Regions from separate parts of the Rhizobium sp. YJ-22 genome, predicted to be linked through region 4. Evidence: riboswitches for the same ligand, from Rfam matches in the RefSeq annotation. Region 4 holds a riboswitch; each other region holds the start of a gene.
The links. A riboswitch is a leader RNA that binds a small molecule or an ion and turns the genes downstream of it on or off. The one in region 4 is predicted to bind cobalamin.

Region 1 (8,886 bases), on a different contig from region 4:
TGGAGATCGGCGACATCGTCTCGGTGCCGTTCAACGTCGCCTGCGGGCGCTGCCGCTGCTGCAAGTCGCAGGATACCGGCGTCTGCCTGACCGTGAACCCGTCGCGCGCCGGCGGCGCCTATGGTTATGTCGACATGGGTGGCTGGATCGGCGGGCAGGCGCGCTACGTCACCATTCCCTATGCCGATTTCAACCTCTTGAAATTCCCCGATCGCGACAAGGCCATGGCCAAGATCCGCGATCTCACCATGCTCTCCGACATCCTGCCGACCGGCTTCCACGGCGCGGTCAAGGCCGGAGTCGGGGTTGGTTCGACCGTCTATGTCGCCGGCGCCGGGCCGGTCGGTCTGGCGGCGGCCGCCTCCGCGCGCATCCTCGGCGCCGCCGTGGTGATGATCGGCGATTTCAACACGGATCGCCTCGCCCATGCCGCGAATGTCGGCTTCGAGCCGATCGATCTGTCGAAGAGCGACCGGCTGGGCGACATGATCGCCGAGGTCGTCGGCACCAACGAGGTCGACAGCGCCATCGACGCGGTCGGCTTCGAGGCGCGCGGCCATGCCGGCGGCGAGCAGCCGGCCATCGTGCTCAACCAGATGATGGAGATCACCCGGGCCGCCGGCTCGATCGGCATCCCCGGTCTCTACGTCACCGAGGATCCGGGCGCCGTCGACGATGCGGCCAGGCATGGCAGCCTGTCGCTGCGCTTCGGTCTCGGCTGGGCGAAGGCGCAATCCTTCCATACCGGCCAGACGCCGGTTCTGAAATACAACCGGCAGCTCATGCAGGCGATCCTCCATGACCGCCTGCCGATCGCCGACATCGTCAATGCCAGGATCATTTCGCTGGAGGATGCGGCGCAGGGTTATGAAAGCTTCGACCAGGGTGCTGCGACCAAGTTCGTCCTCGACCCGCATGGCGACCTGCTGAAGGCCGCCTGATCCTGTCTTGCAAGCGCCGGCCGCAAGACGCTTGCGGCCGGCGGCACATTGCGGCGGGAGGTTGTGCGTCATGCTTGACCTCACCGCCGATTGTCAAATAGTCTTGAGATACGGAACAGGTTCCGTCGATATGACGGATGAAAAGGGAATGCGGTGAGGTCTCTCCAGCAGGGACCGATGCCGCGACTGCCCCCGCAACTGTAACCGCAGAGCTTGCCCCATGATGCCACTGCGCCCGGCGCGGGAAGGCGGGGAGAGCGATAACGCGGAAGTCAGGAGACCTGCCTGTCCCGGTCACCCATGCCAGGATACGGGGTGTGTCCGGGCGCGGCCGTCCGTAGCGGTGACATTGTCGAAATGTTGCCGGGTCGCGTGACGGCGGGGGGAAGCGTCGCTTTCCGTTTTCCGATACGCGCCCGCGGTGGGAAGCCGTGCAGGATTCGTCCTGCCGTGAGGGAAAGATGAAGACGCTCGTGGCGGGAACCTTCCCGCTTGCAATCGCATTGCGCCGGCCGGGTTTCGCCCGGAAACGGCCGGAGGCCGACCAGCCGGCCACGCCCGACATCATCATCGCCGCCAACTGGCGGCTCTCCTTGGAACGGATCATGCGCGCCGGCGCGCCTGGAGCAACTGCGGATGCGCTGCGCCGAAGGCAGTCATGTGCTGCCGGCGATCGACGGCGTCGCGGCAAACTCGATTTTGGCGCTGGCGGCGGGCCGGCGGCATCCGGCGTGTCCAGGTCTTGCTCGGGCCGCAAGGCACCTTTCAATACCCATTCCCTGATCGGCGAGGCCAGGATGATCGTGCCGCCGGCCGGGCAGGGCGCGCGCGCGAAGCGTAAGGAGAAGAAGCCATGAGCGAGTTTCGTGAAATCCTGAGGGATTACCTCGCGGACGAGAGGGCGAGTTGGAGCCTCGGCTCGTTCGGGGCAATCGCCGAGTTCCATCAGGACCGGAACGAGGCGCTGGAGGTCGATTCGCCCGGCCTGTTCGAGCGCGCCAGCGCGCGCGGCGCCATCCGTCTTCATGCGGCGGCGATCGAGCGTATCGTGCCGGTGGCCTATGAGACGCTCAGCCCGAAGCCGCATCGCTGGAGCCACGCCATCGCGCTTTGCCTGCCGGAAAGGGATGCCGCGCGCGAGGCGCGCAGCGTGCTGACCGAACTGGGCCCCGATGCCGACGCCATCCGCGCCGTTGACCGCAAGGCCATCCTCTTCGACATGGGCCTCGGCCTGCCGCAATGCGATTTCTGCATCCGCACCCGGGATGAAGACCTTCTCGCGATCCTGCGCGCCAATCTCGGCCGCAGCCTGTTCGATCCGGCCAATTCCGCCGCCGGCGCCATCCTCAAGGCGCATCCGCACCGGGTCGCGCTGACCCAGGTCGGCCGCGTCGAGGTGTTCCAGATGATCGGCGGACCGGACACCGGCGGCGTCTCCCCGCCCGGCCCGCATACGCATCTGCTGCCGCAACTGTTGAAATCCGGCCGCACCCATTCCGCCAACACACCGATCCCGGAAGGCCTGTTGCCGCTCGGCTACCTGCATCCGGCCAATCCGGTGATGGATGGCATGGGCGCCGATACCGCCTTCGACATCGACGACCACGCCCGGTTCCAGGCGCTGTTCGACCGCTATGCCCGCGCCGATCTGCCCGCGCTGCGCAGGGCGGTGCTGGAGGCGCTGGCAAGCGAAGCCGATCCGGCCGGGTTCGCCCTGCCCGCCGACCGCTTCGCCCGCGCGACCCTGCGCCTGACCTTGCGTCAGCAGCATCGCCTCGCCGAACGCTTCGGCAGCCGCATCTATGCCGGCCTCGTCGCCCGTTGGCGCGACGCCTTCGACAGGGCGTCCGACACCGCCGCCGCCGAGGACGACAACCCCGGTCATTGATTGCTGTCCTAATTCGCCTCCTGCGCTTCAGGGTCCGTCGAACGGTCCCGCCTGACCGACCTCACGCCCGGCGGTGCTTGGGAGTGACGCCATAGGCCTTCTTGAAAGCGGTGGTGAAGCTCGAGGGATTGCGGTAGCCGGCGAGGTAGGCCGCCTGGGCGATAGGAATGCCATCGCGCTCAAGTGCGGCGCGGGCGGTTTCCAGTCGTTCGCGGCGGATGAAATCGGAGATGGGGATGCCGAAGCTTTCCTTGAAATGGCGCTGGATCGAGGAGGTGCCGATGCCGACGGCCTCGGCGATGCGGTCGAGCGTCAGTTCCTCGCAGACATGGGCGAGGATATAGTCGCGCACCTTCTCGCTCTGGCGGCGGCTGAGCGCGCTCGGGTGATGGGCGGTTTCCTGTTCCGAGCCGACGAGCGCCGAGCAGGCCTGGCAGAGAATGTCGAAGGCAAGGGAATTGCGGTGCAGGGTCAGGAGTTCCCCGGCCATCGAGGTCGGCGGGTTGAGGATCTGCTCGGCGATCTGGATGAGATGCCGGCTCGGCCAGAAGCGGAATTCGGCGAGATGCGCGCAGAAGAAGGCGCGCAGTTTCGGCATGCTGGTCGGCTGCGAATGGATGAGCCGCTCGATCCAGGGCAGGGGCGCCGAGATCATCACCTTGCGCAGCGGCGTCTGGCTTTCGTTGACGAAGCGCAGCTTGCAGCCGCGCGCGATGTTGAGCATGAAGACGATCGGTTCCGCAGTCTCGGCATCGCCGGCATCGATGCGGAAGTGCACGTCGTCCATGATGAAATGCTGCTGGCCCTGCAACAGCACCATGACGATGCATTTCGGCCAGACGTCATAGAGATCCTCGTCGGGCGTGCAGGTCGGCGGGCCTTCCATGGCGCCGACGAACAGGTGCTGGGGAATTTCCGGTTTCGTCATCACGTTCAAGGTTCGCTCCCTGGGCCTCGCCCGACGGAAGCCGGCGATGCCTGCGCGTAGTTTTTTGCCGTTTACGCGAAAGTCTTTCCCGTCGACAGCCCGGACAGGCTAATCATATAGTTGATCGCGTCAATCAAGTTTTAATTGCCGGCGCTTATGCCGGCCTTTCTGGCATGTGGGTTGGAAAATGTGGGGCATCTTTTCGCCGTCGATCGGACGGTGCCGTATCGTATTGCTGGCGGCGGCGAGCCTTGTCGCGCTGAATGCGGCGGAGGCGCAGCAGCGCAACGGGGCTGGCGACGGCACCGAACTGGAGGCCATCGTCGTCAAGAACGGCGGCACCGAGAAAGGCAACGGCCCGGTCGACGGTTATGTCGCCAGACAAAGCATGGCCGGCACGAAAACCGATACGCCGGTGGCGCGCACGCCGCAAAGCGTATCGGTGGTCTCCAGGCAGCAGATCAAGGACCAGCACGCGCAATCGGTCGCCGAGGCGCTGCGCTACACGCCGGGCGTCTTCACCGAATATCGCGGCACATCCAACCTGCGCGACGAGCTGTTCGTGCGCGGTTTCTATTACGTGCCGAAATATCTCGACGGCCTCTTCCTCGGCGGCGATCTCTCCTATGCGAAGATCGATCCCTATCTGCTGGAGCGCGTCGAACTGCTGTCGGGGCCGGCTTCGGTGCTCTACGGACAGGCCAATCCCGGCGGTATCGTCAACATGGTCAGCAAGCGGCCGACCGATGCGCCGCTGCGCGAGGCGGAGCTGTCGGTCGGCAGCGACCGCTCCGTCTCGGCCGGCTTCGACATCAGCGACCGCGTCAACGACACCGTCGGTTACCGCGTCGCGATCACCGGGTCGCGCCGCGATCTTCAGGAGGATTTCGCCAGGCAGCAATCCTTCGCCATCGCCCCGTCGATTGCCTGGTCGCCGGATGAGGGCACTTCGCTGACGGTGCTCGGTGGCTATCAGAACGAGCCGCATGCCGGTTATCGCAACTTTCTCGATGCGGCCGGAACGGTCGATCCGATCCCCGGCTTCGGTTATGTGCCGCGCGACTTCTTCGTGTCCGATCCAGATTACGAGCGCTCGCAACGCAAGCAGGCTTGGATCGGTTATGAATTCAAGCATGAATTCAACGACAGCCTGACGTTCCGCCAGAATGCCCGTTACCACCATGTCGACTGGCTGCATCACACGCTGGTCTATGGCAGCGCCGGCGCCGACCCGGCCTCTGGGGCCAACACGCTGATCAGCCGTTCGGCAAGCGGCGGCACGGATGCCTGGAACCAGTTCACTATCGACAACCAGCTCGAAGGCAAGTTCTCGACCGGCGCGGCCGAGCATACCCTTCTCGGCGGTGTCGATTACCAGTATCGCACGCGCGACTACGAATGGGGCCGCGCCAAGGTGCCGAGCCTCAGCATCGCCGCGCCGAGCTATGGCGGCTTCGACTACGATTCGCTGGTTCTGGCGACCTCCGACCTGCAGGAACTGACCGCCCGGCAGGCCGGCGTCTATCTTCAGGACCAGGTGGAATTCGGCAAGCTCGACCTGATGGCGGGCCTGCGCTACGACTGGGCCAAGACCGACATCGACGACCGGCTGGCCAGCAACAACGACCAGAACTACAAGGACGGCGCCTTCACCTGGCGCGCCGGCGCGCTCTACACCTTCGACAACGGCATCGCCCCCTATGTCAGCTATGCTACCTCCTTCGAGCCCTCGCTCTACATGCCGCCGGCCGGCCAGGATGCATTCTCGCCGACGACGGCAGGCCAGTTCGAAGTCGGCGTCAAATATGCGCCCGAGGGTTCGGGCATGTTGCTGACCGCCGCCTTCTACGACCTGACGCAGAACGACGTGGTCGCGGGCGCCTGGAACCCGACGCTTGCCCGGACGGAGTATTCGCAGATCGGGAAGATCCACAATCGCGGGCTGGAACTCTCGGCACGCGCGGAAATCACCGATTCGCTGTCGCTGATCTCGGCCTACAGCTATATCGATTCCGAAATCGAATCCTCGGTCACCAGCGGCGAAGTCGGCAAGATGCCGGCGCGCATTCCCCAGCATCAGGCCTCGTTGTGGTTGACCTACGCCATCGATCAGGGCCCGCTGGAAGGCCTGACGCTGGGCGGCGGCCTGCGCTATCTCGGCAGCAGTTGGGGCAACAACACCAACACCTTCAAGGTCGATCCGGTGACGTTGTTCGATGCGATGGTCTCCTATGATTTCGGCGCGAAGCAGCCGGACTGGAAGGGGCTTTCACTGCAGGTCAACGTCAAGAATATCGGCGACGAGCGCTATGTCGCCTCCTGCGCCAATGCCTATGCGTGCTTCTACGGCGAAGGCCGCAGCGTCGTCGCGACCCTGAAGAAGACATGGTGAGGACGGCATTGGGCCGAACCGGTATCGCGACCGCGATCATGATGCTGGCGATGGCGGGCGCCGTGCGCGCCGAAGCGCCGTCGCCGCTGGTCCCCGGACAGGAGATTGCCGGCCGCGCCGAGGCGCGCCGGCTGTTCGATCCGCAGGCGATGCCGGGCGACTACATCAAAGGGCGGATCAATGTCGGCGAAGGCCGCTTCGATCTCGATCTGGTCGACGGCGAGGGGCGGCACGTTCGCCGCCTTGCGGAAGATGCGACGGGCGTTGCCGAATTCCAGTTCGTCGCCGGCAGCGCCGGGGAGCGGCTGGCGGTGACGGCCGGCCAGGCGGCGGGACTCTATCGGCTGCTGATCGATCGCCGCATCACCGTCGCCGAGCAGCAGGCGCCGCCGCCCGCCTATCTCAGCCCGGAAATCGCCCGCATGGCCGCTTCGCTTGCCAGGGGCGAGACGACCGACGCTTTCTGGAAACGCATCGAGGAGCGCGGCACACCGCTGGTCGAGGACGGGCCGGACGGCACGGTTATCGTCACCTTTCTTGGCCGGGGCGCGCAGCGCAACATCCGCCTGTTCGGCGCGCCGAGCGGCGATCACGAGGAATTGCAGCGGCTCGATGGCTCGGACATCTGGTTCCGCAGCTTTGCGGTTCCGGCCGGCACACGCCTGTCCTACCAGCTCGCCTTCGATGTGCCGGACCTGCCCGGCAGCGCCCGCGAGCGCCGCGTCGCGATCCTCTCGACGGCCAGGGCCGATCCGCTCAACCCGCATCGCTGGCCGGCCGAAGCCATGGATGACTACAATCAGGATTCGGTGCTGGAATTGCCCGGCGCACCGCCGCAGCCCTTCGTGGCCGCGAGCGGCGCTCCGCAAGGCACGCTTTCCCATATCGAAATGGCAAGCCGCATCCTCGGCAACAGCCGCGACATCACCATCTATCGCCCGCCCGGCTTCGATCCGGCGCACAAGGATATCGTGCTGCTGTTCATGTTCGATGCCGATCAATATCTCGAAAAAGTGCCGTTGCCGCGCATTCTCGACACCATGATCGCCAGGGGCGCGGTGCCGCCCGTGGTGGCGGTGTTCGTTGCCAATCCGGATCGCGCCGCGCGCGCGCGGGAACTGCCTGGCAATGCCGATTTCGCCGATTTCATGGCGGGCGAGCTTTATCCGCGCGTTCTCGCCGAAACCGGCATAAGGCCTTCGGCGGAGCGCACGGTGCTGGCCGGCTCCAGCTATGGCGGGCTGGCGGCGGCGACGGTCGCGCTGCGCCATCCCGAAACATTCGGCGCGGTGCTGTCGATGTCCGGCTCCTTCTGGTGGAGCCCATCGGGAACGCCTGACGATCGCAAGGAATATGTGGCCGGGCTGGTCGCAGCCGCGCCCGCGCCGCCCTTGCGCTTCTTCCTCTCGGCCGGGATTTTCGAGACCGGCTCGGGCGGCACGGCCGGCATTCTCGATACCAGCCGGCATCTGCGCGACGTGCTGCAGGCGCGGGGCGTGCCGGTCATCTACCGCGATTATGCCGGCGGGCATGACTACCTCGTCTGGCAGGGCGCGATCAGTGACGGGTTGACCGCGCTCTTCCCGCAGCGATAAATATGAGTAAATGAGTTATATTTTTTAAGGAGCAGGCCATGCATCAGGCAAGCGCATATCTGGAAACCGTGAACGGCCCTAAATACCTGGCGCAGCTCTGCAAGCATTTCGCCCACAAGATCGAAGTCTTCCATTCGGAAGGCCATGGCGTCTGTCGCTTCCCGTTCGGCACCGGCATCCTCGATGCCGATGAGAGCGGATTGCGCATGGTCGCGGAGGCCGCTGGCGCGGATGAGCTCAGGCGGACGCAGGAGGTGATCGAATCGCACCTGATGCGTTTTGCCTTCCGCGAGCCGCAGCAGGCCCTGCAATGGCATGGCGCCGATCAGGCCGCCCCAGCGTGAACGGATGACCCGATGAAATATCTCAATGCCTTCGCCGCCCTTGTCGCCGTCGCCTTTGTCGCGTTCTCCGCCTTTGCCGTGGAGATCGCCACGGCGCGCGGCCCGGTCGAGATCGCGGCAACACCGCGGCGGATTGCCGTCTACGATATCGCCGCTCTCGATACGCTCGAACGGCTCGGCATCCACCCCGCCGGCATTCCCGACAAGCTTTATGTCCCCGAACTGGAAGCGGTGAAACGCGATGCCGTGTCGGTCGGCACGTTGTTCGAGCCGGATCTGGAGGCGCTGAGCGCGCTGGCGCCGGATCTGGTGATCGTTGGCAGCCGCTCGGCTGGCCGGGCGGAGATGACCGCCAAGGTCGCGCCAACCATCGACATGACCATCGACGGCAATGATCTGATCGGCCAGGCCCGGGCGCGGCTTGCCGCCTACGGCGCCCTGTTCGGCAAACAGGCCGAAGCCGATACCGCCATTGCCGGGCTGGATGTGGCGGTGCAGGCGGCCAAAGCGGCGATTAACGGCAAGGGCAAGGGCTTGATCGTCATGACCAACGGCCCGAAGGTCTCGACCTACGGTCCCGGCTCCCGCTTCGGTTGGCTGCACAGCGTGCTCGGCCTGCCGCCTGCCGTCCCGACCATCGATGCCGCGACCCATGGCGAAGCCGTCTCCTTCGAATTCATCCGTGACGCCAATCCCGATTGGCTGCTGGTGCTCGATCGCGCCGCCGCCGTCGGCAGCAGCGAGCAGGGCGCGAAGGTGACGCTCGACAACGAACTCGTCGCCGAGACCACCGCCTGG
Region 2 (8,886 bases), on a different contig from region 4:
CCCATGCCCGACAGGCCGCGCAGGGTCTCGGCGGCCGCAAGCAGCGTCGCGCGCCAGGCGGAAAGACCCGCATCCGGGTCGCGGAATTCCAGGGCATCGCCCGTGCCCGGATAATCGAAGCGCAGGCTGGCGATGCCGGCATCGGAAAGGGATTCGGCAAGGACGCGCCAGAATTTGCGCGTACACATGTCCTCATAGCCCCAGGGGCTCGCCAGCAGCACCGCGACGCCGGCCTGCCGGCCCGGTTGCGCGGGCGTGAAAAGGCCAATCGTGTCCGAGAAGGTCACGGGAGTCGCCACCGCGCCGGGCTCGCCCTTGCGGTATGGCTGGGTTTTTTCGAGATCGGAAATCGGGCGTGTCATGGCGGTCACGGACTCTTGCGGCAGGCCGGGGGATTGAAGGATGACGGCTTTTCCGGTCGTTTTCATTCGGGCACCGGCCGCTTGCGCAGCAACCGGAACATCGAGGCGTCCAGGCCTGTCAGCGCCTTGTCGGCCCGACGGAAGGCAACGGCCTGGATGGCATAGATGAGGGTGCTGGCGATGACCGCCCCGGTAATCCCGAAATGCGGGACGAGAGCGAACAAAGCGAGGCAGCGCAGCAACACGCCCATGGCGGTGATCAGCAGATAGCGGCCTTCATGACCTGACAGCATCAGCGCCAGCGTCGATGCCCGCGTCGTCCCGGCGGCTGCCGTTCCCAGGCACAGGATCAGCAATTGCGGGTAATATTGGGTGTAGTTCTCGTTGATGACCCATAGCGCCAGATAGCCGCCGGCGGTGATGCCGAGAAGGCCCATGCCGGTGAAGAAGGCCATGATCCAGGCGAGATTGTCGAGCATCTTGGCGAGCGCCGCGCGCTCGTCGCGGTAGTAGAGCGCGGGCAGGTGCTGGGTGGCGAACAGGTTGACGGCGTCGGCGGCTGCGGCAAACAGGTTGGCGAAGCGGACGGTGACGAAATAGGCGCCCGCGACCGTCGGATCCATCAGGAAACCGATGATGATCACGTCGATATACTGGTTGGTCGCTTCGAGCGAAGCGGTCATCCAGAGCTTGCCCGAGCGCGGAAGCCATTGGCGAAACTCGACGATGGCGCGCACCGTCCGGAAATCGGGAAAAAGCGCGAGGATGTGGCGCCGGATCATGACGAGCTGCGCCAGCAGCGCCACGAAGGCGCCGCAGGCGAGCACGGTGAAAATATCGGCGATGTCTGCTGGCGTGCCGTTGACGAGGCACATGCCGAGATAGACGATGGGCGGGAGGCCGACGATCGCGAAACTCAGGCCATCGCCATAGACGGTGCCCCGTTCGGTGCGCACCAGATGGATGCAGATCTGCAACGGCGACGAAATCACGAGATAGGCAAGCGTCGCCAGCGCCGTGCCATGGCCGACATAGGTGAGCGCCCAGGGATAGAAGATCGCCGTTGCGATCAGCGAGCCGCAAACGGAGGCGACGAAGGTGAATAGCAACGCGCCTTTGAGACGTGGGGCGTCCGCGTTCACCTTCATCTCGTTCCATATGCGCAGGACGAAGGGCTCCTGGCCGACGGCGGCAACGATATAGAGCAGACTGGCGGCGGAAAAGAGGATGGAATAATAGCCGAAGGCGCTGGGGTCGAGCGCGCGTGCGGCCAGCGTGATCAGCGTGAAATTCAGGGTCAGCACCATCACCTTGATGACGACCGCCGTCACCATGCCCGAGACATCCCGCTGTTTCAGGAGATCGCGCAGCCTTTGCGACAGCGAGGGCCGCCCGGCCGCCGGCGCGACCATATCATCCGACATGGGCCACCCCCATGCCATACGCCCTCTCCGCAACGCCAGACATCCGCCGCCCTAACCAGCCCGTCGATGGCATCATCATACTCCCAACACCGATCCGCCGCACCGATGACGATGCGAATTCATGCGCCCCGCCTGTTCCATCATGGATCATGCGATAGGGGGCCAGGAAGCCGGACTGCCCTTGGTCTATAGAAGATCCATCGCCGTAAAGCGTAAACGACGTACAGGATGTTAGCGCGAAGGTTAACGCGCCGAAACGGTATTCGTGAAAGTTGTGTCTATCTGCAGGCGGCGGAGATCGCGGCGGCGTCATTCATGAGGCGGCCGGCTCCGGCAGGACGGTGCTGACGATCGAGGCGTCCAGGGCTTCGTAGGCGGCGAGGCCGATGGTGTCGTAGAGTTCGGCGCGGGTCTGCATCTCCTCGAGCATGGCCCTGGTCGAGCCGTCGCGTTTCAGGATGGCATAGAGCTTCTCCTGGGCCTTGTTGGCGACGCGCAGCGAAGAGACCGGCCAGATGACCATGCGATAGCCCATCGTCTCGAATTCGGAGGCCGTGAAGAAGGGCGTGCGGCCGAATTCGGTCATGTTGGCGAGCAGCGGCACGCCCGGCATGCGGCGGGCGAATTCGCGGAACATCTCGGCGGTGGCCAGCGCTTCGGGGAAGATGGCGTCGGCGCCGGCCTCGACGAAGAGTTTCGCGCGCGCCACCGCCCCGTCAATGCCTTCGCTGGCGGCGGCATCGGTGCGGGCGATGAGATAGAGGTGGCGGCGCGCACGGGCGGCGGCGGCGACCTTGGCCGCCATGTCATGGGCATCGGCGAGCTTCTTGTCGTTGAGATGGCCGCATTTCTTGGGCAGCAACTGGTCCTCGATATGGACGGCGCCGGCGCCGGCATCCTCGAAGGTCCGCACCATGTGCATGACGTTCAGCGCCTCGCCATAGCCGGTATCGCCGTCGACCAGCAGCGGCAGGCCGCTCGCGCGGGCGATCTGACGGATGAAGAAGGCGACCTCGTCAACGGTGACGATGCCGAGATCGGGAATGCCCATGGAAGCGGTCATCGCTGCGCCGGAGAGGTAGAGGCCGGCGAACCCGGCGGCCCTGGCCTGCAGCGCCGCCATGCCGTTATGCGCGCCGGGAAGCTGCAGGATGCCGCCGCTTTCCACCAGGGCGCGGAAGCGGAGGCCCGCCGGCTCGGCGGGCAGGTCATGCGAAACGAGATAGGGCATCGGTCAATCCTCAGGCGGCTTTCGAGGGCGCGGCGGCCTCGCCGCGCCTGTCGATCGGCAGGAAGCTGCGGTTTTCCGGTCCGGTGTAGTTTGCGGAGGGGCGGATGATCTTGTTGTCCATCCGCTGCTCGATGACATGCGCGGCCCAGCCGGAGGTGCGTGCGATGACGAAGAGCGGGGTGAACATCGCCGTCGGCACGCCCATCAGATGATAGGAGACGGCGCTGAACCAGTCGAGATTGGCAAACATCGCCTTGGTCTCGGCCATGGTGGCCTCGATGCGGGCGGCGATGTCGAACATCTTCGTCGTGCCCGCCTCGACCGACAGGCCGCGCGCCACCCGCTTGATCACCTGGTTGCGCGGATCGGCAACGGTATAGACCGGATGGCCGAAGCCGATCACCACCTCCTTGGCCTCGATGCGGCGACGGATATCCGCCTCCGCCTCGGGGGGATCGGCGTAGCGCTTCTGGATCTCGAAGGCCACCTCGTTGGCGCCGCCGTGCTTTGGACCGCGCAGTGCGCCGATCGCGCCGGCGACGGCGGAATAGAGGTCCGATCCGGTGCCGGCGATCGAACGGGCGGTGAAGGTCGAGGCGTTGAATTCATGCTCGGCATAGAGGATCAGCGAGGTGTGCATGGCGCGCACATGCGACGGCTTCGGCGGCGCGCCGTGCAGCATGTGCAGGAAATGGCCGCCGATGGATTCGTCGTCGGTCTCGACGTCGATCCGCCTGCCGTTCTGGGCGAAGTGATGCCAGTAGAGCAGCATGGAGCCGAAGGAGGCCATCAGTCGGTCGGCGATATCGCGGGCGCCGGGATGGTTGTGATCGACCGCTTCCGGCAGCACGCATCCGAGCGCCGAGACGCCTGAGCGCATGACGTCCATGGGATGGGTTGCGGCCGGCAGCAGTTCCAGTGTGCGCCGGACGACATCCGGCAGGCCGCGCAGCGCCTTCAGCCGCGTCTTGTAGGCGGCAAGCTCGACCGCCGTCGGCAACCAGCCATGGACAAGCAGATGGGCGATCTCCTCGAATTCGCAGGCCTCGGCGATATCGAGGATATCGTAGCCGCGATAATGCAGGTCGTTGCCGGTGCGGCCGACCGAGCACAGTGCGGTGTTGCCGGCGACGACCCCGGAAAGGGCGACGGATTTCTTCGGCTTGGGCAATGTCATGGGTTTCTCCTCCGGCTTCAAGCGGTCCAGTCGAAAATGCCCCTGGCGGCGGCGGGGCCGAGGGTTTCGGGTGCGACCTCAAAATTCAGACGCGTGAGATCGCCGGCCGGCAGCAGCGTGAAGCTTTCGACGGCGGCGATGAAGCGATCCTGCTCGGCCGGCGCGACGACGCCGTCGGCCAGCGTGCGGAATTTATGGATGTAGTCGGCGCGCCGGAACGGGCGGGCGCCGAGCGGATGGGCGTCGGCGATCGCCAGCTCGTCCTCGATCACCCTGCCGTCGGCAAGCGTGACGACGACGCGGCCGCCAAAAGCCTTTTCCGCGGGATTGTGGCTGTGGTAGCGCCGCGTCCAAACGGGATCTTCCACCGTCGAGACCTTGTGCCAGAGCGCGATCGTTTCCGGCCGGCTCGCCCGTTCAGGCGCATAGGAGTGCTCGTGATGCCAGCCGCCGTCTTCGAGCGCCACGGCGAAGATATACATGATCGAATGGTCGAGGGTTTCGCGGCTTGCCTGCGGGTCCATCTTCTGCGGGTCGTTGGCGCCGGTGCCGATCACATAATGGGTGTGGTGGCTGGTGTGGATGACGATGCTTGCCACCTGCGAGAGATCGCCGATCTTCGGCCCCATGCGGCGGGCGAGATCGATCAGCGCCTGGCTCTGGTATTCGGCGGAATGTTCCTTGGTGTAGGTGTCGAGGATGGCGCGCTTGGCCTCGCCGGGTTGCGGCAGGGGCACGCTGTATTCGGCCTTGGGGCCGCCGAGCAGCCAGGCGATGAAACCGTCTTCGCCCTCCCAGGCGGGCGAAGGGGCGCCTTCGCCGCGCAGCACCCGGTCGACGGCCTCGACCGCCATCTTGCCGGCGAAAGCCGGGGCATAGGCCTTCCAGCTCGAAATCTCGCCCTTGCGCGACTGGCGGGTGGTGGTCGTCACATGCAGCGCCTGCTGCACCGCCTGATAGATCGTTTCGACCGGCAGGTTCAGCGCCGCGCCGATGCCGGCGGCGGCTGAAGGGCCGAGATGGGCGATATGGTCGATCTTGTGCTCATGCAGGCAGATGCCCTTTACGAGGTTCACCTGGATTTCATAGCCGGCGGCGAGGCCGCGCGCCAGCGCCTTGCCGGTCAGGCCGCAATGCTGGGCGACGGCGAGGATGGCGGGGATATTGTCGCCGGGATGGGAGTAATCGGCAGCGAGAAAGGTGTCGTGGAAATCGAGTTCGCGCACGGCGACGCCATTCGCCCAGGCGGCCCATTCCGGCGAGACGCGGCGGGTGCCGGGCAGGCCGAAGACGGTGGCGCCCGGCGCATAGGGATGGGCGAGCGCCTGCGCCCGGGCACTGGCGACCGGCCGCCGGGCGAGCGAGGCGGCGGCGACCGCGGCATTGTCGATGATGCGGTTGCCGATCATCTGGACGACCTCGTCCTCGATGGCGACATCGTCGGCGGCGACAGCGGCGATCTTCCAGGCAAGCTGGTCTTCACGGGCGAGATGTTCGGCGGACTTGTGGGTGCGGACGGTATGCGATTTCACGAATGCGTCTCCCGGAGTGTTGTCGTCTGAAGGCGCGGCGCTTGCCAAGCCGGTATTTATTCGCAATATCTACATCCTGAATTCGGCGCAAATGACTGAAAATGCAGATATTTGCGAAGTCGTTTCCGCAGAATTGCAAAGGTTGCGAAGAAGGGATGTCCGGTGAAGAAAGCGTTTGTGGGAGTGCGGCTGAAGCGCCTGCGCGAGGAGCGGCGGCTGACGCAGCAGGGGCTGGCCGACAGCCTCGGCATTTCGCTGAGCTATCTCAACCAGATCGAAAACAACCAGCGGCCGATCACCGTGCCGATCCTGCTGCGGCTCAACGCCGCCTTCGGCGTCGACGTGCAGCTTTTCTCCGACGAGGACGAGGCGCGGCTGGTCGGCGGGCTGCGCGAGGCCTTCGCGAGCCTGCATGGCGGAGAAGCGGTCAGCCTGGCGGAGATGCGTGAGATCGCCGCGAACATGCCGGCGGTCGCCCGTGCCGTCCACGCCCTGCACCGGCAAGGGAGCCGGGCGGTCGAGCAGGTGGAGGCGCTGTCGACGGTGCTTGGCGACGACCGCAAGCCACCGGCAGCAGGCCTGCCGACGATGCCCTACGAGGAAGTGCGCGATTATTTTTCGGCCCGCGCCAACCATATCCCCGAACTGGACGAGATTGCCGAACGGCTGGCCGGCGATCTCAACATGCCGCTCGGCCGATTCGACGCCCCACTCGAAAACCGGTTGCGGCAGAAGCACGGGGTCGCCGTCGAAATCGGCCGCGACCAGCCGGGGGCGGCGGCGCAACGCCGCTTCGATCCGGCCACCAAGACGCTCAGCCTGTCGTCGCGGTTGAGCGAGGGCCAGCGCGCCTTCCAACTCGCGACCCAGCTCTGTTTCCTGGAGCAGGAAGGCCTGCTGGACCGGCTGGCGGGGCCGGGCCAGTTCGGCAATGGCGAGACGCGGGCCCTGGCGCGCATCGGGCTTGCCAATTATTTCGCCGGCGCGCTGATCATGCCCTACGGGGCCTTCCTGCAGGCGGCCGAGGCCCTGCGCTACGATATCGACCTGCTGGAGCAGAAATTCAATGTCGGCTACGAGACGGTCTGCCATCGCCTGAGCACGCTGCAGCGGCCGCAGGCGCGCGGCGTGCCGTTCTTCTTCGTGCGCGTCGATCGCGCCGGCAATATTTCCAAGCGCCAGTCGGCGACGAACTTTCACTTTTCCCGGGTCGGCGGCACCTGTCCGCTGTGGAACGTCTATGAGGCCTTCGCCACGCCCGGGCGCATCTGCACGCAGCTTGCCGAAATGCCGGACGGGCGCGCCTATCTGTGGATCGCACGCACCGTGTCGCATCGCGGCGGCGGTTTCGGCGCGCCGGCGAAGGCCTACTCGATCGGGCTCGGCTGCGACCTGGAGAATGCCGGGCGGCTGGTCTATTCCAAGGGGTTGGCGCTTGGCGATCCGGGTGCGCGCACGCCGATCGGCGTGGGCTGCAAGCTCTGCGAACGCGCCGATTGCTCGCAGCGCGCCTTTCCCGCGCTTGCCCGGCGGCTGGTGGTCGACGAGCGGGTGGCGAGTTTCGCGCCCTATTCGGCCTCGTGACGAACGAATCTAATAAACATATAAAGATTTCTTTATGTCTATTGACATCCCCCGGGATTTCGGAGGATATGCCCCTGTCATGGTTCCCCGGAGCAGTCGACCTGCGCCCCCGGGGCTAAGAGGGAATCCGGTGCGCCCATGGCAATCCCGGAGCTGCCCCCGCAACTGTAAGCGGCGAGCCGCTGTCCACGATGTCACTGAGGCGAAAGCCTCGGGAAGACGGACAGCGGCGACGACCCGCAAGCCAGGAGACCTGCCACGACGAATAACGTCCACGGGCGGGGTGTCCCGGTGGTTGCTTGCCCGCTGCCGGCAACGGCAGCGCCTGCATGCGTCCGCTTTACCCATGCCCCCAGAACCAATGGGGTATGACCATGACCAACCAGACTCTCACCGTCGCCAGCCTCGGCTTTCCGCGCATCGGTCGCCATCGCGAGCTGAAATTCGCGCTCGAAGGCTACTGGTCCGGCAAGATTGCCGAAAGCGACCTTCTCGAAACCGCCGCAAGGCTGCGCGCCGAACACTGGGCGCTGCAGCGCGACAGGGGGATCAGCCGCATCCCTTCCAATGATTTTTCCTTCTACGACCATGTGCTGGATACCGCCGTGATGGTCGGGGCCATTCCGCCCGCCTATGGCTGGAGCGGCGGTGCGGTGCCGCTGTCGACCTATTTCGCCATGGCGCGCGGCAGCCAGGGCGAGGGTCATGCCGATTGCGGCCATGCCCATCACGGCCATGGCGTTCCGGCGCTGGAAATGACCAAGTGGTTCGATACGAACTACCACTACATGGTGCCGGAAATCGCCGAGGACCAGGAATTCGCGCTCACCGCGCTAAAGCCGGTGGAGCATTTCCTGGAGGCGAAGGCGCTCGGCATCCACACCCGCCCGGTCATCCTCGGCCCGGTCACCTTCCTCAAGCTCGCCAAGGCGCGGCCCTCGACCTTCAAGCCGCTCGACCTGCTGCCGAAACTGCTGCCGGTCTATGCGGAACTGCTGCGCCGGTTGAGCGAAGCCGGCGCCGACTGGGTTCAGGTCGACGAGCCCGTTCTCGTCCTCGACCTGACCGAGGGCGAACGCCATGCCTTTACGCTGGCCTATGAGGCGCTGGCCGCAGCCGCGCCGAAGCTGAAGCTGATGCTGACCACCTACTTCGGCGCGCTCGACGACAATCTCGCCGCCATGGCGGCGTTGCCGGTCGCCGGCCTGCATGTCGATCTCGTCCGCGCGCCGCAGCAGATCGAGGCGGTGCTTCAGGCGACGCGCCCGGATCAGGTGCTGTCGCTCGGCGTCATCGACGGGCGCAACATCTGGCGGGCGGGGCTTGCCGGCATCATCGAACGGGTGGAGCCCGTCGTATCGGCGCGCGGCCTCGACCGCGTCGAAATCGCCGCCTCCTGCTCGCTGCTGCATGTGCCGATCGACCTGGAGCTCGAGACGGCGCTGGATGCCGATCTCGCGACATGGCTGGCCTTCGCCACGCAGAAGCTTGATGAGCTTTCGATCCTCGGTCGTGGCCTGGCGCAGGGCAAGAGCGTCGTGCTGGAAGCGCTGACGGCGTCCACGAAGGCACTCGC
Region 3 (4,484 bases), on a different contig from region 4:
GGCGGATGTAATAGATGGTCTTGATGCCCTTCTTCCAGGCGTAGATCTGCGCCCGGTTGATGTCACGCGTCGTCGCCGTGTCGCGAAAGAACAGCGTCAGCGACAGGCCCTGATCGACATGCTGCGTCGCCGCCGCATAGGTGTCGATGATCTTTTCCGGGCCGATCTCATAAGCGTCCTGATAATAGTCCAGATTGTCGTTGGTGAGATAGGCGGCGGGATAATAGACGCGTCCGATCTTGCCTTCCTTGCGAATCTCGATCTTCGAAACGATCGGGTGGATCGAGGAGGTCGAATGGTTGATGTAGGAGATCGAGCCGGTCGGCGGCACGGCCTGCAGGTTCTGATTGTAAAGCCCGCCTTGCATCACCGCCCGCTTCAACTCAAGCCAGTCCTCCTGCGTCGGGATGTGGATGCCGGCCCTTTCGAACAGGCCTTTCACCTTCTCCGTCGCCGGTTGCCATTCGGCCTGCACATATTTGTCGAAATAATCGCCGGAGGCGTATTTCGAATTCTCGAAACCCTTGAAGCTCACGCCCTTCTCGACCGCGAGACGGTTGGAGGCACGGATGGCGTGATAGGTGACGGTGTAGAAATAGATATTGGTGAAATCGATGCCTTCGTCGGAGCCGTAGAAGATGCGTTCGCGGGCGAGATAGCCGTGCAGGTTCATCTGGCCGAGGCCGATGGCGTGGCTGTCGTCATTGCCCTTCTCCACCGAAGGCACCGAGGAAATATGGCTCATTTCGGAAACGGCGGTCAGCGCCCGGATGGCGGTCTCGATGGTGCGGCCGAAATCGGCGGAGTCCATGGCGGCGGCGATGTTCAGCGAGCCGAGATTGCAGGAGATGTCCTTGCCCATCTTCGCATAGGAGAGATCGTCGTTGAAGGCGCTGGCTTCGCTGACCTGCAGGATCTCCGAGCAGAGATTGCTCATGGTGATGCGACCGGCGACCGGGTTTGCCCGGTTCACCGTGTCCTCGAACATGATGTAGGGATAGCCGCTCTCGAACTGGATCTCGGCGATGATCTGGAAGAAATCGCGCGCCTTGATCTTCTTCTTGCGGATACGGGCATCCTCGACCATCTCGCGGTATTTCTCGGTCACCGAGATCTCGGTGAAGGGCACGCCGTAGACGCGCTCGACGTCATGCGGCGAGAACAGGTACATGTCCTCGTTGTTCTTCGCCAGTTCGAAAGTGATGTCAGGGATGACGACGCCGAGCGACAGCGTCTTGATGCGGATCTTTTCATCCGCATTCTCGCGCTTGGTGTCGAGGAAACGCATGATGTCCGGGTGATGGGCATGCAGATAGACCGCGCCCGCGCCCTGGCGCGCCCCGAGCTGGTTGGCATAGGAGAAGCTATCCTCCAAGAGCTTCATCACCGGAATGACGCCGGAGGACTGGTTTTCGATCTGTTTGATCGGCGCGCCCATCTCGCGCAGATTGGTCAACGACAGCGCCACGCCTCCACCGCGCTTGGAAAGCTGCAGCGCCGAATTGATCGAGCGGCCGATGCTTTCCATATTGTCCTCGACGCGCAGCAGGAAGCAGGAAACCAGTTCGCCCCGCTGCTTCTTGCCGGCATTGAGGAAGGTGGGGGTGGCCGGCTGGAAGCGACCGGACAGCATCTCGTCGACGAGATCGCAGGCCAGCGCCTCCTGCCCGCGCGCCAGCGTCAGCGCCACCATGCACACCCGGTCCTCGTACCGCTCCAGATAGCGCTGCCCGTCGAAGGTCTTCAGCGTGTAGGAGGTGTAATATTTAAAGGCGCCGAGGAAGGTGGGGAAACGGAATTTCCGCTCATAGGCGCGGTCGAAGAGGTCGCGCACGAAATTGAAGGAATACTGGTCGAGCACTTCCTGTTCGTAATAGCCCTCGGTCACCAGATAATCGAGCTTTTCCCGCAGGTTATGGAAAAAAACGGTGTTCTGGTTGACGTGCTGGAGGAAATACTGCTTGGCCGCCATCCGGTCCTTGTCGAGCTGGATCCGCCCCTGCTCGTCATAGAGGTTCAGCATGGCGTTCAGCGCGTGATAGTCCAGCGCCGTGATTTCCGGGGCCTTTGCCGGCTTGTCGCCCGCGGCATGGGGAAAAGCGTGGAGCGGCTTTTCACCCGCATCCCGCGCCACCGAAGAGGTCATCGTGTCCAAAACCGTTCCAATCCGTTGATGACGTTGGCGACATCTTCCGCAGTGCCCAGAAGCTCGAAGCGATAGAGATAGGGCACGCCGCATTTGGCGGAGATGACGTCGCCGGCGCGCCCGAAGGTCGCGCCGAAATTGCTGTTGCCCGCGGCGATCACGCCGCGAAGGTTGCCGCGGTTTTCCGCATCGTTGAGGAAGCGGATCACCTGTTTGGGAACGGCGCCTTTGCCGCCCTCGCCGCCATAGGTCGGCACGACGAGCACGAAGGGCGCCTTGGCCCTCAGCGTCTCGTCACGCAGCGGAATACGGGCCGCCGCCAGCCCGAGCTTTTCCACGAAGCGATGGGTGTTTTCCGACCGGCTGGAGAAATAGACGAGGTCGCCCATCGCTTGCGTCTCAGGCGAGGCCGCCGATCATGTCGGGGCGATAGCCCGCCCAATGGCGCTCGCCGGCGATGACCACCGGAACCTGGCGATAACCGAGCCCCTGCACCAGCGCGAAGGCATCCGCATCTTCGGAGACGTCGACGACCGTGTAGTCGAGGCCCTGGCGATCGAGGGCGCGGGTGGTGGCGGTGCATTGGACGCAGGCCGGCTTGGAGTAGACGGTGATGGACATGGATTTTCCTCGTGAATGGACGTGAAGGATCATTCGGCCGCCGCGGGACGGCCGGGAAAAAAGCAGAGATGGGACGGTCACGCCGAAACGGCGTCGAAAGCGCTAGAGGCGCGAAAACGGAAAATTCGACATGGACTTCACCCCGAAGCTGCGCATGACAGGGCTGTCGGGGAAGGCGCCGGCGGCATCATGCCGCGACGGAACGCATTCCTGCCGGGCACCCCGCCGGTGGATATCAACATCCAAGGCAGGTCTCCTGGCTTGCGGGTCGAAGCCCTCGCTCCGCCTTCCCGGGCAAGCCCAGTGGCATGAAGGAACGAACGCTCTCCGCTCACAGTTGCGGGGGCAGCTCCGGCTTGGGCAAAGCCCGACCGGATTCCCGTCTTAGCCTTCGATCCTCTCGAATCGAAGGAACCTTGAACACTAGATATAGTAGGCGATCTTAAAGTTCCGTCAATGGGTGGCGTGTTCCCTGCAAAAAGAAAGAGGCGGAAAGCATGAAAACTGTGGATAGCGGCGCCAGTCGGAGCGGGTTATGCACAGATACACCGCTGCGCGATGCGCACAAAAAGATGCGGCCCGGATTTTCACCCGGGCCGCATCGTTCACGTCTTGCAGCGTTACCGGGCGGCGTTGCGTAGTTCCCGGGCAGCGGCGACCATGTTGACCAGCGCCGGCCGGACCTCTTCCCATTTGCGGGTCTTGAGGCCGCAATCCGGGTTGATCCAGATCTGCCGGTCCTGCAGCCGCTGTCGTGCCAGCGACAGGAGATCGGTCATTTCCGCGATCTCCGGCACGCGCGGCGAATGGATGTCGTAGACACCGGGGCCGATCTCGTTCGGATAGGCGTAAGTGCGGAAGGCGTCGAGCAGCTCCATCTTCGAGCGCGAGGTCTCGATGGAGATGACGTCGGCATCCATGGCCGCAATCGCTGCGATGATGTCGTTGAACTCCGAATAGCACATGTGGGTGTGAATCTGCGTGCGGTCGGCGATGCCGCTGGAGCACAGGCGGAAGCATTCAACCGCCCAGTCAAGATAATGCTGCCAATCCCTGTGACGCAGCGGCAAGCCTTCGCGCAACGCCGCCTCGTCGATCTGGATCATGCGGGCGCCGGCCTTTTCAAGATCGACGACCTCGTCGCGGATGGCGAGCGCGATCTGCCGGCACGTCTCGCTGCGCGCGATATCGTCGCGCACGAACGACCAGTTGAGGATGGTGACCGGCCCGGTCAGCATGCCCTTCATCGGCTTGTCGGTCAGCGATTGCGCATACTCCCACCAGCGCACCGTCATCGGATTGGGACGAGAGACGTCGCCGAAGATGATCGGCGGGCGGACATAGCGCGAGCCGTAGCTCTGTACCCAGGCATGCCGGGTGAAGGCGAAGCCGGAAAGCTGCTCGCCGAAGTACTGCACCATGTCGTTGCGCTCGAACTCGCCATGCACCAGCACGTCGAGGCCGATTTCCTCTTGCCAGCGCACGGCCGTTTCGGTTTCCGCCCGCAGGAATGCCTCGTAGTCCATGTAGCTCATCGCGCCCCTGGCATGCGCCGCGCGCGCCTTGCGCACCTCGCTGGTCTGCGGGAAGGAGCCGATGGTCGTCGTCGGGAACAGCGGCAGGCGGTTCGCTTCGGCCTGCACCTTTCGGCGATGCTCGAAGGCGCTGGCGCGCTCGCGCATGCCGGCATCGATGGCTGACAGCCGGCCCTGCACCA
Region 4 (8,886 bases):
CGGCAATTACTTCACCGCCCAGATCGGCGATTATCCGCTCGTTGTCGTGCGCGGCCGCGACGGCGTCATCCGCGCCTTCCACAACACCTGCCGCCATCGCGGCCACCGCGTTTGCACGCAGGAGCGCGGCGCCGCCGCCAAGCTCGTCTGCCCCTATCACCAGTGGACCTACGATCTCGACGGCTCGCTGGTCTTCGCCCGCCAGATGGGGGCCGAATTCGACAAGGCGGATTTCGGCATGAAGCCGGTGCCCTGCGAGACCGTCGCCGGTTACATCTTCATCTGCCTCGCCGCCGAGCCCGCCGATTTCGCGCCCATGCGCGCCTCGATCGAGCCCTATATGAAGCCGCACCGGCTCTCCGAGGCCAAGGTCGCGCATCGCACCACGATCATCGAGAAGGGCAACTGGAAGCTGGTCTGGGAAAATAACCGCGAATGTTATCACTGTGCCGGCAACCATCCCGAACTCTGCCGCACCTATCCGGAAGCGCCGACCGCGACCGGCGTGCAGGGCGCAAAGGACGATCCGGTCATCGTCGAACACTGGCAGCATTGCGAGGCGGCCGGCTTGCCCAGTGAATTCCGCATGGATCCCTCCGGCCAGTTCCGCGTCGCCCGCATGCCGCTGATCCAGGGCGCCGAAAGCTACACGATGACCGGCCAGCCGGCGGTGCGCAAGCCGCTTTCGCCCGATGTCGCCACCTCGCAGATCGGGACGCTGCTGCTGTTCCATTATCCGACGACCTGGAACCACATCCTGATCGACCATGCGATATCCTTCCGCGTGCTGCCGCTCGGGCCGGAGGAAACGGCCGTCACCACCACCTGGCTGGTCAACAAGGATGCGGTCGAGGGCGTCGACTACGATGTCGAAGAACTGACGCATGTCTGGAACATGACCAACGACCAGGACCGGGCCATTGTCGAGGAAAATGCCTTCGGCATCCGCTCGCCCGTCTATGAGCCCGGCCCTTATTCGGTCGAGCACGAGGGCGGCGTCATGCAGTTCGTCGAATGGTATGCGAATTTCATGACCGGCCGCCTCAAGGGCGAACCGATGCCGCTGTCGGCGGTGGCCTGAGATGAGCGCCGCCTCGCCCGCCTATCGCCATGTCGACGAGATGCGTCCGTGGTCCGACCGGGAGCATCGCCTCGAATGCGTCGCCGTCACGCCGGAAGCCCCCGACGTGATGACCTTCACCTTTCGGCCGGATAATCCCGGCCACTGGTTCCGCTATCTGCCCGGCCAGTTCGTGACGCTGGAAATTCCCGCGACCCCGGAGCCGGTGATGCGCACCTATACACTGTCGTCGAGCCCGTCGCGGCCTTATACGGTGGCGGTCACCGTCAAGGCGCAGGCGGGCTCGATCGGCACGCGCTGGATGTTCGACAACCTGCGCCCCGGCATGCGGCTCAAGGCGATCGGTCCGCTCGGGGATTTTTCCTATGCCAGGCATCCCGGCCGGAAATACCTGTTCATCTCGGCCGGCTCCGGCATCACCCCGATGATGTCGATGACGCGTGACATGAGCGACCGCACACCGGATAGCGACATCACCTTCATCCATTGCGCCCGCTCGCCCGACGACATCATCTTCCGCTGGGAGTTGGAGGCGCGCGCCCGCGAGATGGCGAATTTCACGCTCGGCTTCATCATCGAGGAGATCGGCCGCGGCCAGCTCTGGGCCGGTTTGCGCGGCCGCATCGACAAGGCCAAGATCGCCCTGCTCGCCCATGATTTCCTGGAGCGCACCGTGTTCTGCTGCGGGCCGGAGCCGTTTATGGCGACGGTGCGCGACACCCTGTCGGGTGCCGGTTTCGACATGGCGAATTATCATGAAGAGGCCTTCCAGCCGCGTGCGCCGGAACTGCCGGTGGTGGTCGCCGATCACTCCGACGGCGCGAAAGCAACCAAGGTCATCTTTACGATGTCCGGCAAGACCGGCCTGTGCGAGCCCGGCCACACCGTGCTGCAGGCGGCGCGCGCCAGCGGCGTGCGCATCGGCGCGGCCTGCGAATCCGGGCTGTGCGGCACATGCAAGGTGATGAAACTCGCTGGCGACGTCGAGATGGAACACAATGGCGGCATCCTCGACGAGGAAATCGACGAGGGCTATATCCTCGCCTGCTGCTCCCGCCCTAAGGGCGAAATCGAGATCGAGGCCTGAAACCACGTCCTCTCGAAACAAGGGCTTCCGGCCGCCAAGCCGGGAGCCCTTTCGCGTTTCAGTGGCGGATACGGCGCTGGCGGCGCATGGCCGGTTGCAGCGAGCCGGCGGTGACCTGCTGGAACAGGCGGCGCAGATGCAGAAGCCTGGAGCAATCGCGGCCGGCGCCGTCGATGCGGGCGATCTCGGCGCGCGCCGCCCGCGGCAGGTCTGCGCCGGCGGGCAGGTTCAGCATCCAGGCGAAAAACACGTCCTCGGGGGACGGCAGACGCCCGGCCATATCGGCGGCAGCGGCAGAAAGGTAGAATTCCATGGTCGGTCCTCGTGGCTGCAAGGACTGGGCATGGTGGATCGAGGGAAACGCCGGAGATGGTGCCGCAAGCGTCATGACGCCGCCGCGGCCAGCCCGGAACGCCTCTTGATCGCCCACCGCGATCAGTCGAGTTCATCGATCCGTGGCTGGTTTCCGGGCTCCAGAGCCATCCGGTTTTCCGGATCGGGCGACACCTTCCCAGGCCGTCCGGCCCAGTGGTTCTCGTCACCCGTTTCGCTCTGCTACCGTTGCGGGGGCAGCGCCGGCTTCAAACCGGCTTCCCAATTCTCCGACCGATTCTTTCGAAACGGCCGGCACCTCGGACAGGCAGATATGACCACAGCCCGCCGCCCCGCACAACCCGATTCGTGGCGGCGCCTGAGGGAAATCACCGCTTTTTCAGGCGGCCGCTTCCGATCGCGGCACGTAGTTGAGCACCGGGCCGAGCCAGCGCTCGACCTCGGAAACCGCCATGTCCTTGCGCCGGGCATAATCCTCGACCTGATCGCGCTCCACCTTGGCGACGCCGAAATAATAGCTTTCGGGCGAGGCGATATAGAGGCCAGAGACGGAAGAGCCGGGCCACATGGCATAGCTCTCGGTCAAGGTCACGCCGATTTCCTTTTCCGCGTCGAGCAGGCGAAACAGCGTCGTCTTTTCGGTATGATCCGGCTGGGCCGGGTAACCGGGCGCGGGGCGGATGCCGGCATAGGGCTCGCCGATCAGGTCGGTCGGGCCGAAGGTCTCGTCGGGCGCGTACCCCCAGAGTTCGCGGCGCACATATTCATGCATGCGCTCGGCGAATGCTTCGGCGAAACGATCGGCCAGCGCCTTGACGAGGATTGAGGAATAATCGTCGTTTGCCCGCTCGAAACGCTCGGCAATGGCGATTTCACCGATGCCGGCGGTGACCACGAAGCCGCCGAGATAATCCCGCTTGCCGCTTTCCAGCGGCGCGACGAAATCCGAGAGCGCCACATTGGGCCGGCCGTCGCGCTTGGAAAGCTGCTGGCGCAACGTGAAGAACGTCGCGAGTTCGCCATCGCGCGCCTCGTCGGTGAACAGGCGGATGTCATCCCCCACCGCGCTCGCCGGCCAGAAACCGACAACCGCCTTCGGCATGAACCATTTCTCGGCGATGATTTTTTCCAGCATCGCCTGCGCATCGGCAAAGAGCTGGCGGGCGGCCTCGCCCTGCTTCTCGTCCTCGAGGATTTTCGGATAGACGCCCTTCAACTCCCAAGTCTGGAAGAAAGGAGTCCAGTCGATGTAGCGGGCGAGTTCGGCCAGATCCCAATCCTGCCAGACGCGGGTGCCGAGGAAGGATGGCTTCTTCGGCCGATAGGCGGACCAGTCGGCCTTGTAGGCGTTTTCGCGCGCCTTGCCGATCGGCAGACGCTGCTTTTCGGCCTCGCTGCGGGCATGGGCGTCGGCGACCTTGCGGTATTCCGCCCTCACCGTCTCGATATAACCGGGCTTCATCTCCGGGCTCAGCAGGCTGGAAACGACACCGACGGCGCGGCTGGCATCGGTCACGTAGATCGCCTGTCCCGCCTCGTAGCGCGGATGAATTTTCACCGCCGTGTGGACGCGCGAGGTGGTGGCGCCGCCGATCAGCAACGGGATATCGAAACCCTGACGCTCCATCTCGGAGGCCACATGCACCATCTCGTCCAACGACGGGGTGATCAGGCCGGAGAGGCCGATGATATCGACATTTTCGGCGCGCGCGGTTTCGAGGATCTTCGTCGCCGGCACCATGACGCCGAGATCGATGATCTCGTAATTGTTGCAGGCGAGCACCACGCCGACGATGTTCTTGCCGATGTCGTGGACATCGCCCTTGACCGTCGCCATCAGGATCTTGCCGGCCGCCTGCCGCGTGCCGGCCTCGCCATTGGCGCGCTTTTCAGCCTCCATGTGGGGCAGCAGCACGGCGACCGCCTGCTTCATCACGCGGGCGGACTTCACAACTTGCGGCAGGAACATCTTGCCGGCGCCAAAGAGGTCGCCGACCACGTTCATGCCGGCCATCAGCGGCCCTTCGATGACATGCAGCGGCCGTTCGGCGCTCTGGCGCGCCTCCTCCGTGTCGGCCTCGACGAATTCGGTGATGCCGTTGACGAGGGCGTGTTCGAGGCGCTTTTCCACCGGCCAGTCGCGCCAGGCGAGATCGCGCTCCCTGGCCTCCTTGGCGCCGGCGCCCTTGAAGCGTTCGGCGATTTCCAGCATGCGCTCTGTGGCAGTGCCGCCGGCCTTCGGCGCACGGTTCAGCACCACGTCCTCGCAGGCCTCGCGCAGCTCCGGCTCGATCGTATCGTAAACGGCGAGCTGGCCGGCATTGACGATGCCCATGTCCATGCCCGCCTGGATGGCATGGTAGAGGAAGACGGCGTGCATCGCCTCGCGCACCGGCTCGTTGCCGCGGAAGGAGAAGGACAGGTTGGAGACGCCGCCGGAAATATGGACGTGCGGCAGCGTCGCGGTGATCTCGCGCGTCGCCTCGATGAAATCGACGCCGTAATTGTCATGCTCCTCGATACCGGTGGCGACCGCGAAGATGTTGGGATCGAAGACGATATCCTCGGGCGCGAGGCCCGCGACTTCGGTCAGCAGCTTGTAGGCGCGGGTGCAGATTTCCACCTTGCGCGCCCTGGTATCGGCCTGGCCGGTCTCGTCAAAGGCCATGACGACGACGGCCGCGCCATAGGCGCGCACTAATTTCGCATGATGAAGGAAGGCCTCTTCGCCTTCCTTCAGCGAAATGGAATTGACCAGCGGCTTGCCCTGCACGCATTTCAGGCCCGCCTCGATCACCTCCCATTTGGAGCTGTCGATCATCACGGGCACGCGGGCGATATCCGGCTCGGCGGCGATGAGGTTGAGGTATTCCACCATCGCCTTGGCCGAGTCGATCAGGCCCTCGTCCATGTTGATATCGATGACCTGCGCGCCGTTCGCCACCTGGTCGCGGGCGACGTCGAGGGCGGCCGCATAATCGCCCGCGGTGATCAGCTTGCGGAATTTCGCTGAGCCGGTGACGTTGGTGCGCTCGCCGACGTTGACGAAGGGAATGGTCTCGGTCAGCGTGAAGGGCTCGAGGCCGCAGAGTCGCATGTGACGCGGGATATCCGGGATTTCCCGTGGACGATGGCGGGCGGCTGCATCGGCGATAGCGCGGATATGCTCCGGCGTCGAGCCGCAGCAGCCGCCGACGATGTTGACGAGGCCATCACGCATGAAGCCCTCGATCTGCGCGGCCATCTCCTCCGGGGTCTCGTCATACTGACCGAAGGCGTTCGGCAAGCCGGCATTGGGATAGGCGCAGACGAAGGCCTGCGCGACGGAGGAGATTTCCGCCAGATGCGCGCGCATGGCATTGGCGCCCAGCGCGCAATTGAGGCCGATGGAGAAGGGATCGGCGTGGCGCACCGAATTCCAGAACGCCTCCGGTGTCTGGCCGGAGAGCGTGCGGCCGGAAAGGTCGGTGATCGTGCCCGAGATCATGATCGGCAGGTCGACGCCCTTTTCCTCGAACACCTCGCGGGTGGCGAAGATCGCCGCCTTGGCGTTGAGCGTATCGAAGATGGTTTCGATCAGGATGATGTCGGAGCCGCCATCGATCAAGCCGCGCACCTGCTCGGCATAGGCAATCCGCAGATCGTCGAAGGTGACGGCGCGGTAGCCGGGATTGTTGACATCGGGGGAAATCGAGGCGGTGCGGTTGGTCGGCCCGAGCGCACCGGCGACGAAACGGCGCTTGCCGTCGATCGCCTCGGCACGGCGCAGCGCCCGCTTGGCGAGGCGCGCGCCGTCGCGGTTCAGCTCATAGACCATGTCTTCCATGGCATAGTCGGCCTGGGCGATGGAGGTCGAGGAGAAGGTATTCGTCTCGACGATATCGGCGCCGGCCATGGCATAGCGAAAATGGATTTCCTCGATCGCCGCCGGCTGGGTCAGGGTCAGCAGGTCGTTGTTGCCCTGCTGGTGGCAGGCGCAGCCGCCGAAACGGTCGCCGCGAAAATGATCCTCCCCGAAGCCGAGCCCCTGGATCTGCGTGCCCATGGCCCCATCGAGGATGAGGATACGCTGACGCGCCGCCTCCATCAGCGCCGCGCGCGGCGACGCAGGGTCGGGCTGGACGGCACCGAAGAGCCGGTCGAAAGCATTCATCGCACTACTTCCATAATCGCATAAAGATATCTTTATATTGTAATGCGGTTGAGAACGTAATGCAAGCGAGGAACAACACCGTTCGAGCCCTGCGGCTCGAACGGTCCGTGTGTCTGCGAACGGCGGGACGGGATCGTCAGTTCACGTCGGCGGGGCTGCGCGGCCGGTCTGCGACGCGGCGCAGCGCGGCATCGAGTTCGGTAACGCCGAAGGGTTTTCCGAGCCAGGTGGCTGGCGACGGGCCGGGCAGGGTCGGCGCGGCGTCGCTGCCGGTGGCGAAGACGATGGCGACTGCCGGCCATGTCTGCCGCACCTGCCGGGCCAAAGTCTCGCCATCCATGCCGGGCAGGCCTAAATCGGTCAGCAACACGTCGACGCTGTTGCTTTCCAGAAGCTTCAGCGCCTCGTCGCCCGAAGCGGCCTCAAGACAGGCATGGCCGAGATCGGCCAGCATGTCGGCGGTGTTCATGCGGATCAGCGCATCGTCCTCGACGACCAGCACCCGCAGGCCCGAGACTGGCGGCGGCCCCGCCTGCTCAGGCGCTGGCGGCTTCGGTTTGGCCAATCTCTGCTTGTTGGCATCGAGCACATGGCGGATCTTGCGCGCCAGGGCCTCACGCGTGTAGGGCTTGGAGAGGAGCTGCACATCCGGGTCCAGCCGCCCGCCATGGACGATGGAATTTTCCGTATAGCCCGAGGTGAACAGCACCGCCATCTGCGGCTGGCGCTCCCGCGCCTTGCGGGCAAGGTCGGCGCTCTTCAGGCTGCCGGGCATGACGACGTCGGTGAACAGCAGGTCGATGGTCAGGCCGCTCTCGACGATGCTGAGCGCGGCGGCCGCATCCGATGCCTTCAAAACCCGGTAGCCCAGATCCTGCAGCATCTCGACGACGGTGGCGCGCACGCCGGCATCGTCCTCCGCCACCAGGATGATCTCGGCGCCGCCTTCGATCGGCGCATCCAGCCGCTGCACTTCGACGTCCTCCACCTGCAGCGAGCGCGGCAGGTAGATCTTTACGGTCGTCCCATGGCCAACTTCGCTGTAGAGTTTGACATGGCCGCCGGATTGCTTGACGAAGCCATAGACCATCGACAGGCCGAGCCCGGTGCCCTTGCCTTCCGGCTTGGTGGAGAAGAACGGCTCGAACACCTTTTCGACAATATCGGCCGACATGCCGCTGCCGGTATCGGTCACCGACAGCACGACATACTGACCGGGTTGGACATCGTCGTTCAACCGCGCATAAGCGTCGTCGAGATAGGCATTGCCGGCCTCGATGGTCAGCTTGCCGAAACCGTCCATGGCGTCACGGGCGTTGATCGCCAAGTTTAGCAGGGCGTTTTCGAGTTGCATCGGGTCGATCAGCGTGTTCCACAGGCCGCCGGAGACGATGGTTTCGATTTCGACACCTTCGCCGATGGTCCGACGCAGCATCTCGTCCATGCCGCGGATGAGGCGGCCGATGCTGACGACGCGCGGATCGAGCGCCTGGCGCCGGCCGAAGGCCAGCAGTTGCGCCGCCAGTTTCGAACCGCGACTGACGCCTTCCAGCGCGCTCGTGATGCGCCGCGCCGCCCGCTCGTTACCGGAGACGTCCTTCGACAGGAGTTGCAGATTGCCGGCTATGACCTGCAGCAAATTGTTGAAATCATGGGCGACACCGCCGGTCAGGTTGCCGATGGCTTCCATCTTCTGCGCCTGCTGCAGCGCCGCTTCCGTGCGGCGCAGGGTTTCGGCCGCCGCCCGCTCCTCCGTCACATCGCGGCCGACGGCGTGAATGAAACCTTCGTCCGGCACGGCTGTCCAGGAAATCATCCGATAGCTGCCGTCCTTGCAGCGATAACGGTTTTCGAACAGAAAGGTCGTCAGGCCACTGCCGAGCTTTGAAACTTCGTGCAACGTCGCCTGGTAGTCGTCGGGATGAATCATGTCCATGAAGGACTGACCGATAAGATCGCCCTCCTCCCAGCCGAGCACGGCTTTCCAGGCCGGATTGATGGCGGTGATGCGCGAATCGAAGGCGGCGACCAGCATGATATCGGTGGAGAGCCGCCACATGCGGTCGCGATCGGCCGTGCGTTCGGCCACCCGCTGCTCCAGCGTCCGGTTCAGCGCCTCCAGCTTTTCGCGCGTGGCGCGCAATTCGCCGATATCGGTGTTGGTGCCGATCCAGCGGACGATGCGGCCCTCCTCGGCACGAATCGGCACGGCGCGCGCGATATGCCAGCGAT

Region 1: another riboswitch for cobalamin. It lies ahead of P7F60_RS23880 (hypothetical protein); the one in region 4 lies ahead of P7F60_RS15575 (hypothetical protein).
Region 2: another riboswitch for cobalamin. It lies ahead of metE (5-methyltetrahydropteroyltriglutamate--homocysteine S-methyltransferase); the one in region 4 lies ahead of P7F60_RS15575 (hypothetical protein).
Region 3: another riboswitch for cobalamin. It lies ahead of nrdH (glutaredoxin-like protein NrdH); the one in region 4 lies ahead of P7F60_RS15575 (hypothetical protein).

The regions. Positions count from the first base shown of each region.
Region 1 covers NZ_JARRIR010000012.1:59,780-68,665, reverse strand. Annotated here, with positions in the region: gene fdhA (formaldehyde dehydrogenase, glutathione-independent) at 1-941, shown strand, start outside; cobalamin riboswitch at 1,042-1,245, shown strand; gene P7F60_RS23880 (hypothetical protein) at 1,403-1,798, shown strand; gene P7F60_RS23875 (hypothetical protein) at 1,795-2,829, shown strand; gene P7F60_RS23870 (AraC family transcriptional regulator) at 2,891-3,757, opposite strand; gene P7F60_RS23865 (TonB-dependent siderophore receptor) at 3,945-6,149, shown strand; gene P7F60_RS23860 (alpha/beta hydrolase-fold protein) at 6,143-7,744, shown strand; gene P7F60_RS23855 (DUF2218 domain-containing protein) at 7,783-8,088, shown strand; gene P7F60_RS23850 (siderophore ABC transporter substrate-binding protein) at 8,101-8,886, shown strand, end outside.
Region 2 covers NZ_JARRIR010000012.1:74,933-83,818, reverse strand. Annotated here, with positions in the region: gene P7F60_RS23940 (alpha/beta fold hydrolase) at 1-428, opposite strand, end outside; gene P7F60_RS23935 (lipopolysaccharide biosynthesis protein) at 425-1,786, opposite strand; gene prpB (methylisocitrate lyase) at 2,100-3,017, opposite strand; gene prpC (2-methylcitrate synthase) at 3,028-4,194, opposite strand; gene P7F60_RS23920 (MmgE/PrpD family protein) at 4,212-5,726, opposite strand; gene P7F60_RS23915 (short-chain fatty acyl-CoA regulator family protein) at 5,889-7,310, shown strand; cobalamin riboswitch at 7,374-7,586, shown strand; gene metE (5-methyltetrahydropteroyltriglutamate--homocysteine S-methyltransferase) at 7,685-8,886, shown strand, end outside.
Region 3 covers NZ_JARRIR010000012.1:70,414-74,897, forward strand. Annotated here, with positions in the region: gene nrdE (class 1b ribonucleoside-diphosphate reductase subunit alpha) at 1-2,155, opposite strand, end outside; gene nrdI (class Ib ribonucleoside-diphosphate reductase assembly flavoprotein NrdI) at 2,143-2,535, opposite strand; gene nrdH (glutaredoxin-like protein NrdH) at 2,546-2,767, opposite strand; cobalamin riboswitch at 2,996-3,201, opposite strand; gene metE (5-methyltetrahydropteroyltriglutamate--homocysteine S-methyltransferase) at 3,388-4,484, opposite strand, start outside.
Region 4 covers NZ_JARRIR010000006.1:126,064-134,949, forward strand. Annotated here, with positions in the region: gene P7F60_RS15565 (aromatic ring-hydroxylating dioxygenase subunit alpha) at 1-1,081, shown strand, start outside; gene P7F60_RS15570 (hybrid-cluster NAD(P)-dependent oxidoreductase) at 1,083-2,168, shown strand; gene P7F60_RS15575 (hypothetical protein) at 2,227-2,481, opposite strand; cobalamin riboswitch at 2,608-2,818, opposite strand; gene metH (methionine synthase) at 2,881-6,654, opposite strand; gene P7F60_RS15585 (PAS domain S-box protein) at 6,791-8,886, opposite strand, start outside.